DNA from 2 places in the Priestia flexa genome. Region 1 is predicted to be linked to the other one. Evidence: riboswitches for the same ligand, from Rfam matches in the RefSeq annotation. Region 1 holds a riboswitch; the other holds the start of a gene.

Evidence for each region. A riboswitch is a leader RNA that binds a small molecule or an ion and turns the genes downstream of it on or off. The one in region 1 is predicted to bind cyclic di-AMP.
Region 2: it holds a riboswitch for cyclic di-AMP, as region 1 does, so the genes downstream of both, LZP85_RS12155 (potassium channel family protein) here and LZP85_RS01480 (glutamate/proton symporter GltT) in region 1, are expected to answer to the same signal.

Annotation. Positions count from the first base shown of each region.
Region 1 is NZ_CP090431.1:272,201-280,242, forward strand. Features, by position in the region: gene brnQ (branched-chain amino acid transport system II carrier protein) at 1-1,186, shown strand, start outside; gene LZP85_RS01475 (undecaprenyl-diphosphate phosphatase) at 1,336-2,160, shown strand; cyclic di-AMP (ydaO/yuaA leader) riboswitch at 2,332-2,478, shown strand; gene LZP85_RS01480 (glutamate/proton symporter GltT) at 2,575-3,855, shown strand; gene ytvI (sporulation integral membrane protein YtvI) at 4,092-5,123, shown strand; gene LZP85_RS01490 (DedA family protein) at 5,311-5,910, shown strand; gene LZP85_RS01495 (EcsC family protein) at 5,973-6,773, shown strand; gene LZP85_RS01500 (GntP family permease) at 6,862-8,042, opposite strand, start outside.
Region 2 is NZ_CP090431.1:2,348,746-2,356,787, reverse strand. Features, by position in the region: gene LZP85_RS12185 (SpoIID/LytB domain-containing protein) at 1-832, shown strand, start outside; gene LZP85_RS12180 (sensor histidine kinase) at 856-2,232, opposite strand; gene LZP85_RS12175 (response regulator transcription factor) at 2,229-2,900, opposite strand; gene LZP85_RS12170 (S1C family serine protease) at 3,173-4,393, shown strand; gene LZP85_RS12165 (hypothetical protein) at 4,390-5,016, shown strand; gene LZP85_RS12160 (Lrp/AsnC family transcriptional regulator) at 5,486-5,941, opposite strand; cyclic di-AMP (ydaO/yuaA leader) riboswitch at 6,133-6,272, shown strand; gene LZP85_RS12155 (potassium channel family protein) at 6,405-7,064, shown strand; gene LZP85_RS12150 (TrkH family potassium uptake protein) at 7,068-8,042, shown strand, end outside.

The sequences.
Region 1 (8,042 bases):
GGGGCTACCAATCCTGGGTGTCATTGCTGTAGCAAAATCAAATGGTCTTCAATCATTAGCAAACCGAGTCCACCCAGTTTTCGCCGTTGTATTTACGGTCATGATTTACTTAGCAATTGGACCTTTTTTAGGAATCCCACGAGCAGGAAGCTTAGCATTTGAAATGGGCGTACAGCCTTTTTTACCTGAAGGAGTAAATGTAAAAGCCGCGCTGTTTGGATATACGTTTTGTTATTTTGCACTTGCTTACTGGTTAGCTTTAAAGCCTTCAAAGCTTGTTGACCGCTTTGGGAAAGTATTAACGCCAGTTTTATTAGTTCTTATTTCACTTATTTTTATTCGTGCCCTTTCTTATCCTTTTGAGCCGGCTGGTCAACCTGCAGGTAACTATGTGACAAAAGCATTTGCTACTGGATTTACCGATGGTTATGCGACCATGGATACAATTGCTGCGCTAAACTTTGGAATTGTCATTGCAATGGCTTTGAAGCAAAAAGGAATGACTAGTACGAAAAGTATTATGTCATCATCTATTCGTGCAGGAGTAATTGCAGGAACGTTGCTAGCTATTATTTATCTTATGCTGGCATATTTAGGATCTGTTAGTCATGCCAATGCAGCAAATGGAGCAATAACGTTAACGAACATTGTATTTACGCTTTTTGGACCGTTCGGAGCTGTTCTATTAGGAGTTGTATTTACGCTAGCGTGTTTAACAACTTCTGTTGGATTATTAACCTCATGCAGTCAGTATTTTGAGCAATTAGTACCGAAAGTATCATATAAGGTTTGGGTTAGTACAATTGCCGTATTTAGTTTACTTGTTGCAAACTTAGGATTAACCATGATTCTAAAAATTTCAGTTCCAGTTTTAACAGCTATTTACCCTGTTGCTATTATGCTAATTGTTCTATCATTAACGAATTCTTTAATCAAAGGAAAGCAAGGTGTATATGCTTTATCTATTTTATTCGTTGGAATTGTAAGCGTAACGGACGCTTGTCTTCAGTCAGGGTTAAACTTAGGTGCTTGGGGGGGACTTGTAAAGACTTTGCCATTGTATAACACAGGATTTGGTTGGTTAGTACCAGCAATCGCTGGGGCTATGGGCGGTTATCTTCTTAGCTTATATAATCTAAAAGGTAAAGTAGTTCACTCAAAACAAGTTAAATCATATAGTAAATAAGATTGTCCATAAAAAAAGCCCAGTTTGGGCTTTTTTTGTTCTTCAAATAAAGATTGTGTTTTTATCAGCAAACAATTATGATAAAAAGCGAATATTCACGTTTGCTATGAAGATGAAAAAATTATGTAATCTTGAAAGGTAGAGTAAAAATGTGGGAAATTATTGTTGCGATTATTTTAGGAATTGTAGAAGGTCTAACTGAATTTGCGCCTGTATCATCGACCGGACACATGATTATTGTAGATGATTTATGGCTGAATTCAAAAGAACTATTTTCACCAGAGGTTGCTAATACATTTAAGATTGTCATTCAATTAGGCTCGATCCTAGCCGTTGTTGTTTTGTTTAGAAATCGTTTTATTAATCTATTAGGGTTAAATCGTAAAAATGAGAAATATGAACAGGTAACAAATCGATTAAAACTTTCTCAAGTTATCGTTGGTTTGCTTCCGGCAGCTGTATTAGGATTCTTATTTGAAGATTTTATTGACAAGCATTTGTTCTCGTTGAACACGGTGTTAGTCAGCTTAATTGCAGGAGCAATTTTAATGATTATTGCAGACCGCTTTGCTTCAAGAATTCCAAAAACAGAAACGGTAGATCAAATGACCTATCGTCAAGCCATTGGTGTTGGATTGTTTCAGTGTATCGCTCTATGGCCAGGATTTTCGCGTTCTGGTGCTACCATTTCAGGTGGGGTACTTTTAGGCATGAGTCACCGAGCAGCTTCTGATTTTACTTTTATTATGGCTGTTCCTATCATGGCAGGAGCTAGTGGGTTATCATTAATCAAAAACTGGCAGTATTTCACGATTGATGCATTGCCTTTTTTCATTGCCGGCTTTATTAGTGCTTTTATTGTAGCGCTTGTTTCCATTCGCTTTTTCTTAAAATTAATTAATCGAATAAAATTGGTACCTTTTGCTATTTATCGTATTGTATTAGCAGTTGCTATTTATCTTGTATTCTTTTAAGAATGATAAAACAGCCTTGGTTACATTTAGAACCAAGGCTGTTTTATATTTTGGCATTTATATAGTTAAAAAGTTTTGAGTCATAAAAATAAATTGACAAGCTTTCGAAAAACAGATAAATTATTCTTATTGAATAAAACATTAATTCTGTATAATATTTTAGAAAAATAATTTAATAAGAAGCTTAATCTAAATTAGAGCGGGGGAACCACAAATTTGGTATATCATATGCCTTGGGGTGAATCTTTCCTGAGTGAAAGTAGGGTACTCTCAAACCCGAATCCGACAGTTAACCTCGTCTGCTTATTGAGAGAAAGAACATTGTCTTTTTGTCGACCATTCTTTCTTTTAGAATGGTCTTTTTTTAATTTTCAGAAAAAATAAAATCGCTTTACAACAGAGAGGAGAGCACATATGAAAAAATTGCGGTTTGGCATGGCAACACAAATTTTTGTTGGTTTAATTTTAGGTATTCTAGTTGGTGTTATTTGGTTTAATGATCCAAGAGTAGCAACGTATTTACAGCCGCTGGGCGACTTATTCTTACGCCTGATTAAAATGATTGTTATTCCAATTGTTATCTCAAGCTTAATTGTTGGTATTGCGGGCGCTGGTAACGGCAAGCAAGTAGGCCGATTAGGTGCTAAGACTATCATTTACTTTGAAGTCATCACAACGTTTGCAATCATTATAGGTGTTTTATTGGCTAATGCTTTCCAACCAGGTGTAGGAGTGGACATTGAATCTGCACAAAAGACTGATATTAACCAGTACGTAGAGACAAGTGAAGAACAAAGTGAGAAATCCGTTGCAGAAACGTTCCTTCATATTGTTCCAACGAACTTCTTCCAATCATTAGTGGAAGGTGACATGTTAGCCATCATCTTTTTCTCCGTGTTATTTGGATTAGGTGTAGCAGCTATTGGGGATCGTGGAAAGCCTGTTTTACAATTTTTTGATGGCGTTTCTCATGCGATGTTCCATGTTGTTAACATGGTGATGAAAGTTGCTCCTATCGGGGTCTTTGCTCTCATTGGTGTAACTGTTTCTAAGTTTGGTTTAGAATCATTAATGTCTCTAGCGAAACTTGTTATTCTAGTTCACGCTGGTTTACTGTTCTTCTTAATTGTGGTTTTAGGAGCGGTTGCGAAATGGGCTGGTGTAAATATCTTTACATTAATGCGTTATTTAAAAGATGAATTGCTGTTAGCATATAGTACATCAAGTTCAGAAACGGTATTACCGCGTATTATGGGCAAATTAGAAAAAATGGGATGTCCAAAAGCTATTGTATCGTTTGTTATCCCAATTGGTTATACGTTTAACTTAGATGGATCTGTGCTGTATCAAGCAATTGCCGCTATTTTCTTGGCACAGGTTTATGGAATTGACTTAACAATTGTCGAACAGCTAACGCTAATCCTAGTGCTTATGATTACTTCAAAAGGGATGGCAGCCGTTCCAGGAACATCATTTGTTGTATTATTAGCAACGTTAGGTACGATTGGAATTCCAGCCGAAGGTCTTGCATTCATTGCCGGTGTGGACCGAATTATGGATATGGCTCGTACAGTTGTAAACTTAATGGGTAACACAATTGCAGGAATTGTTATGTCTAAGTCTGAAGGCAAGTACAATCCTATAAAAGCTAATGAAGTGATGAAACAGTCGAGAGAGGCAAAAGTAGCTAGCTAATGTATCTTCTAATCTCGTAACAATGCTTAATGCATAAGGCTACTTACCGGTTCTATTTTTATGAACAGGTAAGTAGCTTTTTTGATAATTTTTTGATTAGTTCTTTATTAATAAAGAAATTAAACCTATAATTATAGTAGGTAACAACAGATATGTTTTTAAATAAACAAGCTGAGCGTGCTCTAGTATGTGGCATGTGAGTGAATTTAGGAAGAAAGCGTGGGAGGCATTTACATATGTGGAAGAAGCGCATAGCAATTATTGTATCGATTATTGCAGCTTGTTTTTTAATTCCTTATAGCTTACCAATTGTCTTTGCATTATTAACAGCAATTGTTCTAGAAGGTCTTATTCAAAAGTTGCAGCATTCTTTGAAGTTTAGTCGAATCTATGCTGTATTAGTAGCGTTTTTATTATATGTTGTATCCATAACATTAATTGGTTTCTTTATTATTCGTACAATTGTAACGCAAGTAGTGGCTCTCTCAAAAGTTACGCCTTCTTTTGTAAAAGAGCTTTATGAAACAACAATTTATCCTAACATTATTAAGTGGAAGTATTATTCAAACGCTCTTCCTACAGAAGTCATTTCATCCATTGAAAACGCAATCGAAAGCACCATTAATTCATTGGATACACTATTAAAAGGAACCGTTGAGTTAATTATTAGCTTTGCTGCAACCGTTCCAGGCTTCTTGCTAGAATTTCTGATTTATTTAGTTGCTTTAGTATTCATTAGCTTAGAGCTACCGAACATAAAAGAAAAAGTAAAATCGTTTTTAACAGATGAAACGAAATATAAAACAAAGATTGTTATTACGCAATTAATGCAAGCAGGTGTTGGCTTCATTAAAGCTCAGATTGTATTGAGTCTTTTAACATTTGTGATGGCTTATGTTGGGCTATGGCTATTAAATGTTCCGTACACGGCTTTATTGAGTCTTTTAATCGTTATCGTTGATATTCTACCAATTCTAGGAACAGGTTCCGTTCTAGTTCCATGGGGAATATTTGCTTTAACTCAAGGTCAAGACTCGTTGGCAATTGGTCTATTTATTTTATTTGGGGTGATTACCGTCGTTCGAAGAGTTGTAGAACCAAAAGTTTTTTCAACAAACATGGGAATTTCTCCTTTAGCTGCGTTAATTAGCCTGTATATTGGATTTAAATTGCTAGGGTTTGTGGGGCTGTTTTTAGGTCCAGCTCTTGTCATCTTATATGATGCGCTTCGAAAAGTTGGCGTCATCCAAATTAACTTTAAAATTTAGGCACTAGTAATCTAGTGCTTTTTTTGTTGGGATTTTTTACAGAACGACTCGTTAATTCGTTAGATTGACAGCATTCGTTCTTTTTTTACTTTTCAATTAAAGGGGATTAATATACAATTATGACTTGTGAAGCTTTAAAATATCACGTTTTGTTATAGAGCAGTAAGTTAACTAAGGAGGAAGTCGTTTGTTAGAAACAATTGTTTTATCACTAGTAGAAGCGCTTAAGCAACTTTCGTATTTCGGCGTTATCTTAGCGCTAACGTTTGAATTTGTCCCAGCAGAGCTAGTCTTACCACTCGTAGGATATTGGGTATATCAAGGTGACATGAACCTTTATTTAGCTATTTTAGCAGGAACAGTTGGAGGCGTGTTTGGACCATTAACACTTTATGCTCTTGGTCGCTATGGTGGGCGTCCACTTGTCTTAAAATATGGAAAGTATTTTCTAGTAAAAGAAAAGGAAATCGATGCAGCAGATCGATTTTTTAATAAATATGGGGCAGGAGTAGCCTTTTTTGGTCGCTTTATTCCTGGAGTACGTACAGCCATCTCGCTTCCTTGCGGAATGGCAAAAATGAACGTTTGGCAATTTTCTATTTACACGTTTGTAGCGATGTTACCAATTACGGCTCTTTACGTATATCTGGGTTATAAGTTAGGCCCAAAATGGGAAGATGTTGGACCTATTGTATCTCAATATATGCAGCCGATTGGAATTGGACTATTAGTTATCATTATTATTTTCTTTACGTTTAAATATGTGAAAAAGAAACAAAAAGCATAAGGGAAAAGAGAGCGTCCAGCAAATTAGTTGTCTGGGCGCTTTATGTAGAAAGGGGAAAGCATATGGAAACGACTGAACAGCTGGCTAAAGAATTAAAGAAGATTGAAAAGTGGGAAAAAAGTCAAAAGGGACTATTCTTTTGGGAAAAGCTGCTTCGCTTACCTTTTGCAGCGCTTGATAAAGTCACGCCTAGGTTTATCCACGAAAAAATAGAAAAGCTTCTTGACGAGGTTGCTAAGTACATTGATAACGGAGGCCAATATTTAGCTAATACTTCCGCTACGTTAGAAAAAGCATCTAAACGCTTAAAAGAAAAAGATTTAACATTAACGGATATTCAGCAGTTATCTATTCAAGAAATGGATGAGTTAGCAAATGCCTTTGTGGAGGCACGTCAAAAAAATGCTAAAATTCAAGGTGCTACGACTGGAATTGGTGGTATCTTCACGCTGGCTATTGATGTACCGTTTGTACTAGGGCTAACTTTAAAAACGCTACAAGAAGTAGCTGTTTCCTATGGATACGACCCGACAAAACAAGAAGAGCGTGTGTTTATGGTAAAGTGCATGCAGTTCTCATCCTCTGACATTGTAGGTAAGCGAGCAATTTTAGAAGAGCTATCAGAAGGGAAGCGAGAACAAAGCTTATCGCAGCTTCAAGGTTGGAGAGAGGTATTTACGACTTATCGAGATAACTGGGGATGGAAAAAACTTTTTCAAATGATTCCTATAGCAGGTATGATCTTCGGTGCTTATGTAAATAAGCAGGCGATTGGAGACATTGGAGAAATAGGGACGATGCTTTATCGTAAACGCCGCATCTTAGAACGATTAGAACAAGAAAAGAATTTACAAGAGTCATAATAAGACATTTCCTGCGAAATAACATTATTTCTAGGGAAATATGTCGATAAAAAAGCATCCTTGCTACTAAGAAAGGATGCTTTTTACCTTAAACAATACCGAAGAAAGTGTAAAGTGCAATGATGACAAAAACCGCTAGCGTTTTAATGATCGTAATTGCAAAAATATCTCGATATGCTTGACGGTGAGTCAAACCTGTTACTGCAAGAAGCGTAATAACAGCACCGTTATGTGGAAGTGTATCCATACCGCCTGATGCCATCGAAATAACGCGGTGCATCACTTCAGGTGGTATATTAAACTGATTAATTGCCGCTAAATACTTTTCTGACATAGCGCTTAATGCAATTCCCATACCGCCTGATGCAGAACCAGTTATACCAGCCAATGTTGTTGTAGTCACAGCACCGTTAACAAGTGGATTTGTAAATGTCTCGGAAATTCCTTTACTAATAACACCAAAGCCTGGAAGAGCAGCAATAACGCCTCCAAAACCATATTCAGCACCCGTGTTCATAGAAGCTAACAATGCCCCGCTGATACTGGTGTTAAGACCTGCTTGAAAGTTTACTTTTACCTTTTTCCAATCATACAGTAGTGTCGCAATAATCCCTACTACTAGAGCCATTTGAACTGACCAAATAGCAAGTACAGATGAAAGCTCAACTTTTCCAAAGGAGTCAAGACCAATGGCAGTAAAATCAAAGCCATTTGGATACCAAACAGGCAAAGCCATTGTAAATACTTTATTCATAACACCTACTAAAATGAGTGGTACAAACGCTAAGATTTGACGAGGCAAGGTTGGTTTTTCACTTTTCGTACTTGTTTCTTCTTCTCCTGTTGTTACATCATTTTCTAGCTTCTCAGCTGCAGCTGCAGTTTCGTGGTCAAAGCCGTAGTATCCTTCACCAGCAGCTTCTGCTTTTTTACGACGAGCTTCTAAATACTTCATCCCTACAAGTAAGACGAAAATGGCTCCAATAATACCGAGCATCGGTGCAGCATAAATATCAGTTTTGAAGAAAGTAGTTGGAATAACGTTTTGAATCTGTGGAGTACCTGGTAAAGCATCCATTGTAAACGTAAAGGCACCTAATGCAATCGTTCCTGGAATAAGCCTTTTAGGAATATTGGCTTCTCGAAATAGATTAGCTGCAAATGGATAGATAGCAAAAACAACAACAAATAAGCTAACTCCACTATAAGTTAGAATCGCTCCCATGATGACAATAGCTAAAATTGCACGCTTTGCACCAACAACTTGTA
Region 2 (8,042 bases), 1.9 Mb from region 1:
TGCAGAAATTGCAAGAGAAGGATGGACGACGGCTCGAACAGTTGTCATTGCAGCGGGAGGGAATTTCCCAGATGCGCTAGCAGGAGCTCCTCTTGCTGTTCAAGAAAATGCTCCGCTATTACTAACAACGGGTCATGAATTGCATCCAACTGTAAAAGAAGAGCTTCAGCGCTTGCAGCCTGAAAAAGTAATTGTGTTAGGAAGTTCAAGAGTTATTCGTGATTCAGTATTAGATGAAATTAAGCAATTAGGTGCTAAGGAAGTTCAGCGTTTAGGCGGAGCGGATCGCTTTGAGACGTCAGCGGCAATTGCTAAACAAATAAATTCTTCGAAAGTAATTGTAGTGAATGGACAAAACTTCCCAGATGCTTTATCAGTAGCTCCATATGCAGCGAAAGAAGGAATTCCAATTGTATTAACAAGACCAACTTCAATTCCTGCAGCTACAGCACAAGTGCTTGAAGGAAAAACAGAAGCAATTGTTATTGGTTCTGAACAAGTAGTTAACGAATCAGTTTACAATTCTCTTCCAGCTAACCGAGTGAGATATGCAGGAGAACATCGCTACGCCACAAATCAGAAGGTTGTGACGAACTTACTTGGCAATACAAAAAAAGCTTATGTAGCAGCGGGAACTAATTTTCCAGATGCACTAGCTGGATCAATTCTAGCTGGAAAACATGGTGTACCAGTTATCCTAACCGATGCAGATAAGCTGCCAGCAGGTACAGCTGATATCTTAAGTGGCTATAACGATTTTACAGTATTAGGTTCTAGTCGTGTAGTAAACGACTTTGTAGTTAATGAACTAGAAGAAATTGCAAATAAATAAACGGAAAAGCCGTGGCAAAAACGTCACGGCTTTGTTTGTGAAGCTGGAATGTGAATAGTAAAAGAAACGCCTTTATCTAGGTTTTGAACTGAGATTGTCGCATTATGCATAGTAACAATTCGCTTTACAATACTGAGTCCAATACCAAACTCTCCTTTTGAACCTTTTTCAAACGGTTCAAAAATAGTGGATAATACGCTCTCTTCGATAGGAGGTCCGTCATTTGCAATTCGACATTCTACAATATCTATCCCTTCACGAATTTTTCTGTGAACAAAGATAGAAATGGATGATTCAGCGTATCTAATCTGGTTTTCTAAAATGTTCTCAATAACTTTGGTCCACTGCTCTTTATCACCATCAATTGTCACTTTATCATCTCTAATATCCCATTGAATTTCAGTACGACTCCACCGCAGCCTTTCAACTACCTCGCAAATAAGTTCTGACAAAGAAAAAAGCTCATGGTCAACAGGGTGAGCTGATAGATAATCTAATTTTGTTAAATATAACAAGTCACGAATTTTCTTTTCTAATTTCTGTGATTCATCTTCAATGACTTGAACAGTATTTGGCAAATCTCCTTTTGGATAAATACCATCTTGTATGGATTGAGCGTAGCTTCTAATGACCATTACAGGTGTTTTCAAATCATGTGAGATATTTTGAAGAAGAGTTTGTTGTGCTTCTTCTTTTCGAATAAGTCGTTGTCGCATTTGTTCTATGGAAGAGCCCAATTTTCCAATTTCATCCGTGCGGTCTAACGTTACAGGCTCGTGCCATTCTTGTTCTGCAATTCTCTTAACATGTCTCTCAAGCGAGACAAGAGGACGACTTAAATATTTTGCGAGCCAAATAGAAGGGATCCAGCTTAAAAGAAAAACGATGGACATTACGACTAATAGCTGCTTAAATAAAGCGGAAGCCAAGGCATTTCGATACGTATCCCATGAAAACGATAATAAAAATGCAGGCTGGTCATTAATGATTACTTTACTAATTACATAAAATAACGTTCGGTTACCCAGGTCTTTTTCATACCTTTCGACAGTTGATTCCTGATCTTGAGCTAGCTCCTGTGCGTGTCTCAAAAAATCTTGAGGCAGAACGCGTGAAGATAGATAGGAAATATCGACATTTTCAGGTAATAAAATGTGGTCTACCGTACGGTTTCGTAAAGATGGCCCGTTTTCGTCATTGCTAAAATAATATTCGCCAGAGCGACTAGGCAACCCGTATTCTTTTAAAATATGTTGTTCGTTTTCAATGCTTGTATAAATCTCATCGGTGAAGAATTGTCTAAGTGCGCTCGGGAACAACGTAGCTAACAAAAGTGAGATAACTAGTAATATGCCTGAGATGACAAGCCAAATTTGAAAAGCAAGAGATCGGTTTTTCATGTGCTCATCATCCGATAACCATATCCATAAATGGTTTCAATTCGAGCATGTGGCAGTTTTTTTCGAACCCTGCGTACTAAATCATCCACCACTCGGTCTGAACCGAAGTAATCTTCACCCCATATAGAATCTAATAACTGCTCGCGTGAAAATGCTTGGCCTATGTCTTTAGATAATGTAACAAGAAAATCAAATTCTTTTGATGTTAAATCAATAGTCTGATTGTTTTCATATACAGTTCGTGTATGAAGGTCTAACGTATAGGGACCTATAGCAATTGTTGATTCGTGTTTTTGTTTTTGACCATACACAAGGTTTAAAAGTTTTTGAACACGAATAACGAGCTCACGAGGCAAGAATGGCTTGGATAAGTAGTCATCGCTTCCCATTTCAAGCCCTAATACTCGATCAATATCTGCATCTCTAGCAGAAATGAAAATCACAGGGATATCAGGGGTAGCAGACTTAATTTCACGAATGAGATGATAACCATCGATATCAGGAAGCATGATATCTAAAACCCAAAGACTAGGAGGGGTATGAATCATTGCTTTGGCATCTGTTCCATTTGAAAATGAAGTAACAGACCAGCCTTCTTTTTGTAAATAAAGAGTTAAAACTTCATTTAAGTTTTGTTCATCTTCGACTAAGTAAATTGTAAAGCTCACTTTATACACACTCCTCTTTCTATTCAAAGCTATTATACTATGTGTTTGGTAGCAGAAAAAATTTTTTCACAATTTCCCATATTCTTTTGATACTTATCCCAAACTTTTGTTTTATAGTGTAAATAACGAAAAACATAATTGAATGTAAAGGAGCCAATTATATGGAACCAAGAGACTTTAATCAAAATAACAATGATGGTGAATATAACAGTCAACCTAATAATGACCAAATGAAAGCTCAATACGATGCAGAATATCAACAAGAACCAGGTATGAAACAAGAATATCCAATTTATCGGTCTGAGCATGTAAGAGAAGAAAAATCTAAAAGAAGGTTTTTACCATTTCTTGCATCGTCCATTGCAGGTGCTGTATTAGGTGGAGGAATTGTATTATATAGCGCGCCTCAGCTAGGGTTCACAAATGATGGAAGCCAAACGAATACCGCATCTACTTCAACAAACGCTACAACTACAGCTGCTACAAAAACTATTAGCACCAATGTAAGTCAAGGAGACCTGGTATCCGTTGTAGATAAAGTTTCACCAGCCGTAGTAGGCGTAAACAATATCCAAGAGCGAACAAATCCCTTTTCAGGAGATACGCAAACAGCAGAATCTGGAACAGGTTCAGGCGTTATTTTTAAAAAAGATAATAACAAAGCGTATGTTGTAACAAACAACCACGTAATAGAAGGATCAAGTAAGGTAGAAGTTACGTTATCAAATGGGAAGAAAGAGGATGCCCAAATTGTAGGTGCGGATCCGCTAACCGATTTAGCTGTTTTAGAGATGGATGCTAAAAACGTAGAGGCAGTAGCTGAATTTGGTGATTCTACTTCACTCGTGGCTGGAGAACCGGTACTTGCCATTGGAAACCCCCTTGGTGAGCAGTTCTCAAGAACAGTCACACAAGGTATTGTAAGCGGCACGGAGAGAACGGTAAACATTACAACATCAGCTGGGGAATGGAACTTGGATGTTATTCAAACAGACGCAGCTATTAATCCAGGAAACAGCGGTGGAGCATTAATCAATGCTGCTGGTCAAGTAATTGGTATTAATAGTTTAAAGATTGCTGAAGACGGTGTAGAAGGAATCGGTTTTGCTATTCCAACTGCAGATGTTCAACCTATTATTGACAAGCTAATGAAAGATGGAAAAATTAATCGACCATATATGGGAGTGGGGCTACAGGATGTAGCAGGTTTATCAACTGCCATTAAAGAAAATGAGCTAGGCCTAACAGAAGATACTTCTGACGGTGTTGTGGTTACGACAGTTGAACCTTTTTCAGCTGCTTCAGAAGCTGGTCTACAATCAAAAGACATCATTGTAGGGATAGATGGTAAAGAAGTAAAAACATCCAGTGACTTGCGCAAGTATTTATACACGGAGCGTGCAATTGGAGATAAAGTAAAGCTTGACGTTTACAGAAACGGAAAAAAAATAAACCTTTCACTAACGTTGAAACAACAAGGCAACGATGAATGATATACACAGCACGGCAGCTATTTCTATTTTTAATCGCTGCCTTGTTGATTACTGGGTGTGTAAATGCTTCAGAAGAAGTTGTTTTTCCAACACTAAACAATGAACAGCCGTCTAATAAAGTGGTCGCTATATACAAAGGTGACCCTATTACAAGTGATGAACTTCGAGAATTTTTAGCCGTACAAGGCTTTCTAGATCCGGATGCTCCGGTGAACGATTCTTCTTATCGAAAAGATGCTCTTTATCAGCTTATTGTTGATAAGTACGTAGGGGAAGAAGCTGTCAATACTGATTGGGTGAACCAACAGTCAGAACAATTGTGGAATGAAATTGAACATTCCTATAGTCAAAAAATTAGAGAGCAAGCTTATGAAGAGCTAGACATTACAGAAGAAGTTGTAAAGAAGCACATTAAAGCTCATTTTCAATCGAAACAGTTCTTTCGAGACAAAATATCCGAAGAAGATGTAAAAGGCTACTTTGACAAAGCGGGATATAGCGCTGAATTTAAAACAGTTGAAGAAGCGAAAGAGCCAATCCTTCAAAAGCTTGTACAAAAAGCTATCAATAACTATGTTCAGGATGAATTAAAGAGACAGGTTAAGTACGTTCAAGTCTCTTGATTCACCTTTTATATAGATTACTGAGGTTGGGACATAAGTATTTCAGCTAATGATCTATCCGAACGATCAACAGTTGAATACTTTTGATCGTTCAGATATCTTTTGTTGAGACAGAATCATTTCGTTATGTCCCAGTCTCATTCTGTTTGTTCTTTTCATTGATGAAGCCCCCTTTTATCGTGATAGAGCAATATAAATGAAATGAATAAAAATAGAAATAGACAAATGTTTTTGTAAGTGATAAGATAGGGTTGTAAAATCTTTCATTATTCGGAAAATTCATTGTCCTTTCACCTTTTGGTTGAAAGGCATTTTTTTGTTTAATTCGCATACATAAAGATAAAGAAAATAAAATGACTAGTCTCCATTCATACTCCTCAGACGTGATGATACCATCACGTCTTTTTGCAATTAAATGTTAATATGTAAGGTTGCCTTATGAAAAGAATTGAAGTAGTCATAGTCTAACTTATTTTTCTTTTAAAAGATAATCGATAAAGCCGGGTTTCATTTCGACTTGAGAAATACCGATATGAGATACAGTATGTGCAAAAGGAGTAACTTCATCGATGAAATTTTCAAGTTCCTTAAGGTTTGGAAGCTGTAACTTTGTAATAAAGCAGGCTTTTCCAGCTATTCGTTCACAAAATAAAGCGTATGGATAAGTAGCGATAAATTGTTTAAAGCGACGATATTCACCGTTTTTAATTGTTGCCTCAACAAAACAAGAAATAGGAAGCCCTAATTTTTCACAATTAATAGTGACAGAGTATCCGCTAATAATACCAACTTGTTCCAAATTTCGAACCCGCTCAGCAACCGAAGGGGCTGATAGATTGACTAATTTTGAAAGTTCTCTCATGGAAAGTCGAGCGTTAGTAGTTAACTCCTTTAAAATATGTAAATCAATACGATCAATGTTCATCTATTCTCATCAGCTCTTTCATTTTTATATTCTATTATAGTGAAAAATGATAAAAATTTCTGCGTTTTGCCTTCTTATTTTTAGGGGGATTTTATTATTTAAAAAAGGTATTGACATACCAAAAATGTGGGAGTAAGATAAGGTGAAACTTTAAGTAATAACTTATTTTTCCATTTAAAGTAAGTCACAAATAGATGAAATCGCTGAATCCTAATAGGAGCGGAGGAACCACTTTTGCACACTTTGTGCTCGGGGTGAATCCTTTATAGGTAGGGTTACTCTCATAACCCGAATCCGACAGCTAACTTCGCAAGCGTTTTGAGGGGGAGATGGAATGTGTAAAAAACACAGGAGCCTTCCTGTGTTTTTTTTGTGTGGAAATTAATCGTTACAATAAGTAAGATCATAAAAAAAGAGCACAATAAAACAAGAGAGAAACCGGAATAGGAAAGGAAAGTTTGAAATGAAAAAGCAATTTGCGGTGTTAGGATTAGGGCGTTTTGGCGGCAGCCTTGTAGAAGAATTCATCAATCTAGATGTGGATGTTCTAGCGATTGACCGCAATCAAGAAGTTGTCAATAAGTACACAAATACAGCCACTTATGCAGTGCAAGTAAACGGTGTGGATGAAGCAAGCCTTAAAAGCCTTGGAATTCGAAATGTTGATCATGCAATCGTATCATTTGGAGACGATATTGAAGCGAGTGTATTGGTAACAATGTTACTGAAAGATATGGGTGTGAAGCAGGTGTGGGTAAAAGCAGTAAATTCATACCATCAAAAAGTACTTGAAAAAATTGGAGCCGATAAGGTCATTCACCCTGAGCGAGATATGGCGAAACGAATTGCGCATCACGTAGTTTCTGAAAAGATTATTGATTACATTGAACTTTCAAAGGACTATAGCATTGTAGAAATAATGGCTTCAAAAAAGATTCATAATAAAACATTATTTGATTTAAACATCCGTTCCAAGTATGGGTGTAATATTATTGGTTTTCAACGTGGAAATGGTGAAATGGTAATTTCACCAACAGCCCATGAAATTATCCATGAAGGTGACATGCTCATTGTTATTGGACATAATCGGGATATTAATCGCTTTGAGGAAGAAGGCGTATAATCAATGAGTTTAGCCAGAAGTATTAAGCTAACGCCCCCCCAATTATTAACATCAATCTTTGGAGGGGGAATTATTATTGGCGCATTACTTTTAATGCTTCCATTTTCTACAACGGAACCAATCTCTTGGATAGACGCCTTGTTTACCTCTACTTCAGCTATGACGGTAACGGGATTAGCCGTTGTAGATACAGGAACGCGCTTTACGGTATTTGGTCAGACGATTATTATGCTTCTGATACAGGTAGGTGGATTAGGGATCATGTCATTTGCCGTGCTGATCTTTATTATGCTCGGTAAAAAAATCGGTTTTAAAGAACGAATGATGGTCCAGCAAGCTTTAAACCAAACTAATATTGGTGGCGTCATTCTTCTAGTAAAGCGCCTTTTTATCTTCTCTTTTGTCATTGAGTTGATTGCACTGATTTTTTTAGCCATTCGGTGGGTACCAGAGTTCGGCTGGGAAAAAGGGTTATTTTTTAGCTTGTTTCATTCAATATCAGCATTTAATAATGCTGGGTTTGGCCTTTTATCTGATAGCTTAGTGCAGTATGCAGGAGATCCACTCATTAATATTACGATTTCATTATTATTTATTATTGGGGGAATCGGATTTACGGTACTGGCGGATTTATGGGAGAAAAAGTCTTACAAAAAGCTTAGCCTACATTCAAAATTAATGATTATTGGAACATTTATCATTAATACTGTGGCGATGCTGTTTATTTTTTTCTTAGAGTATGGAAACGCCAAAACGTTGGGAAGCTTAAGTCTTGGTGACAAGATGTGGACATCGTATTTTCAAGCGGTTAGTACGAGGACCGCTGGATTTAACTCTATTGACATAGCTAACTTGACGGATTCAACAGCTTTTTTAATGATCATTTTAATGTTTATTGGGGCAGGGAGTGCGTCTACTGGTGGAGGAATAAAGTTAACAACGTTTATTGTGATAACATTTGCCGTCCTTTCATTTATT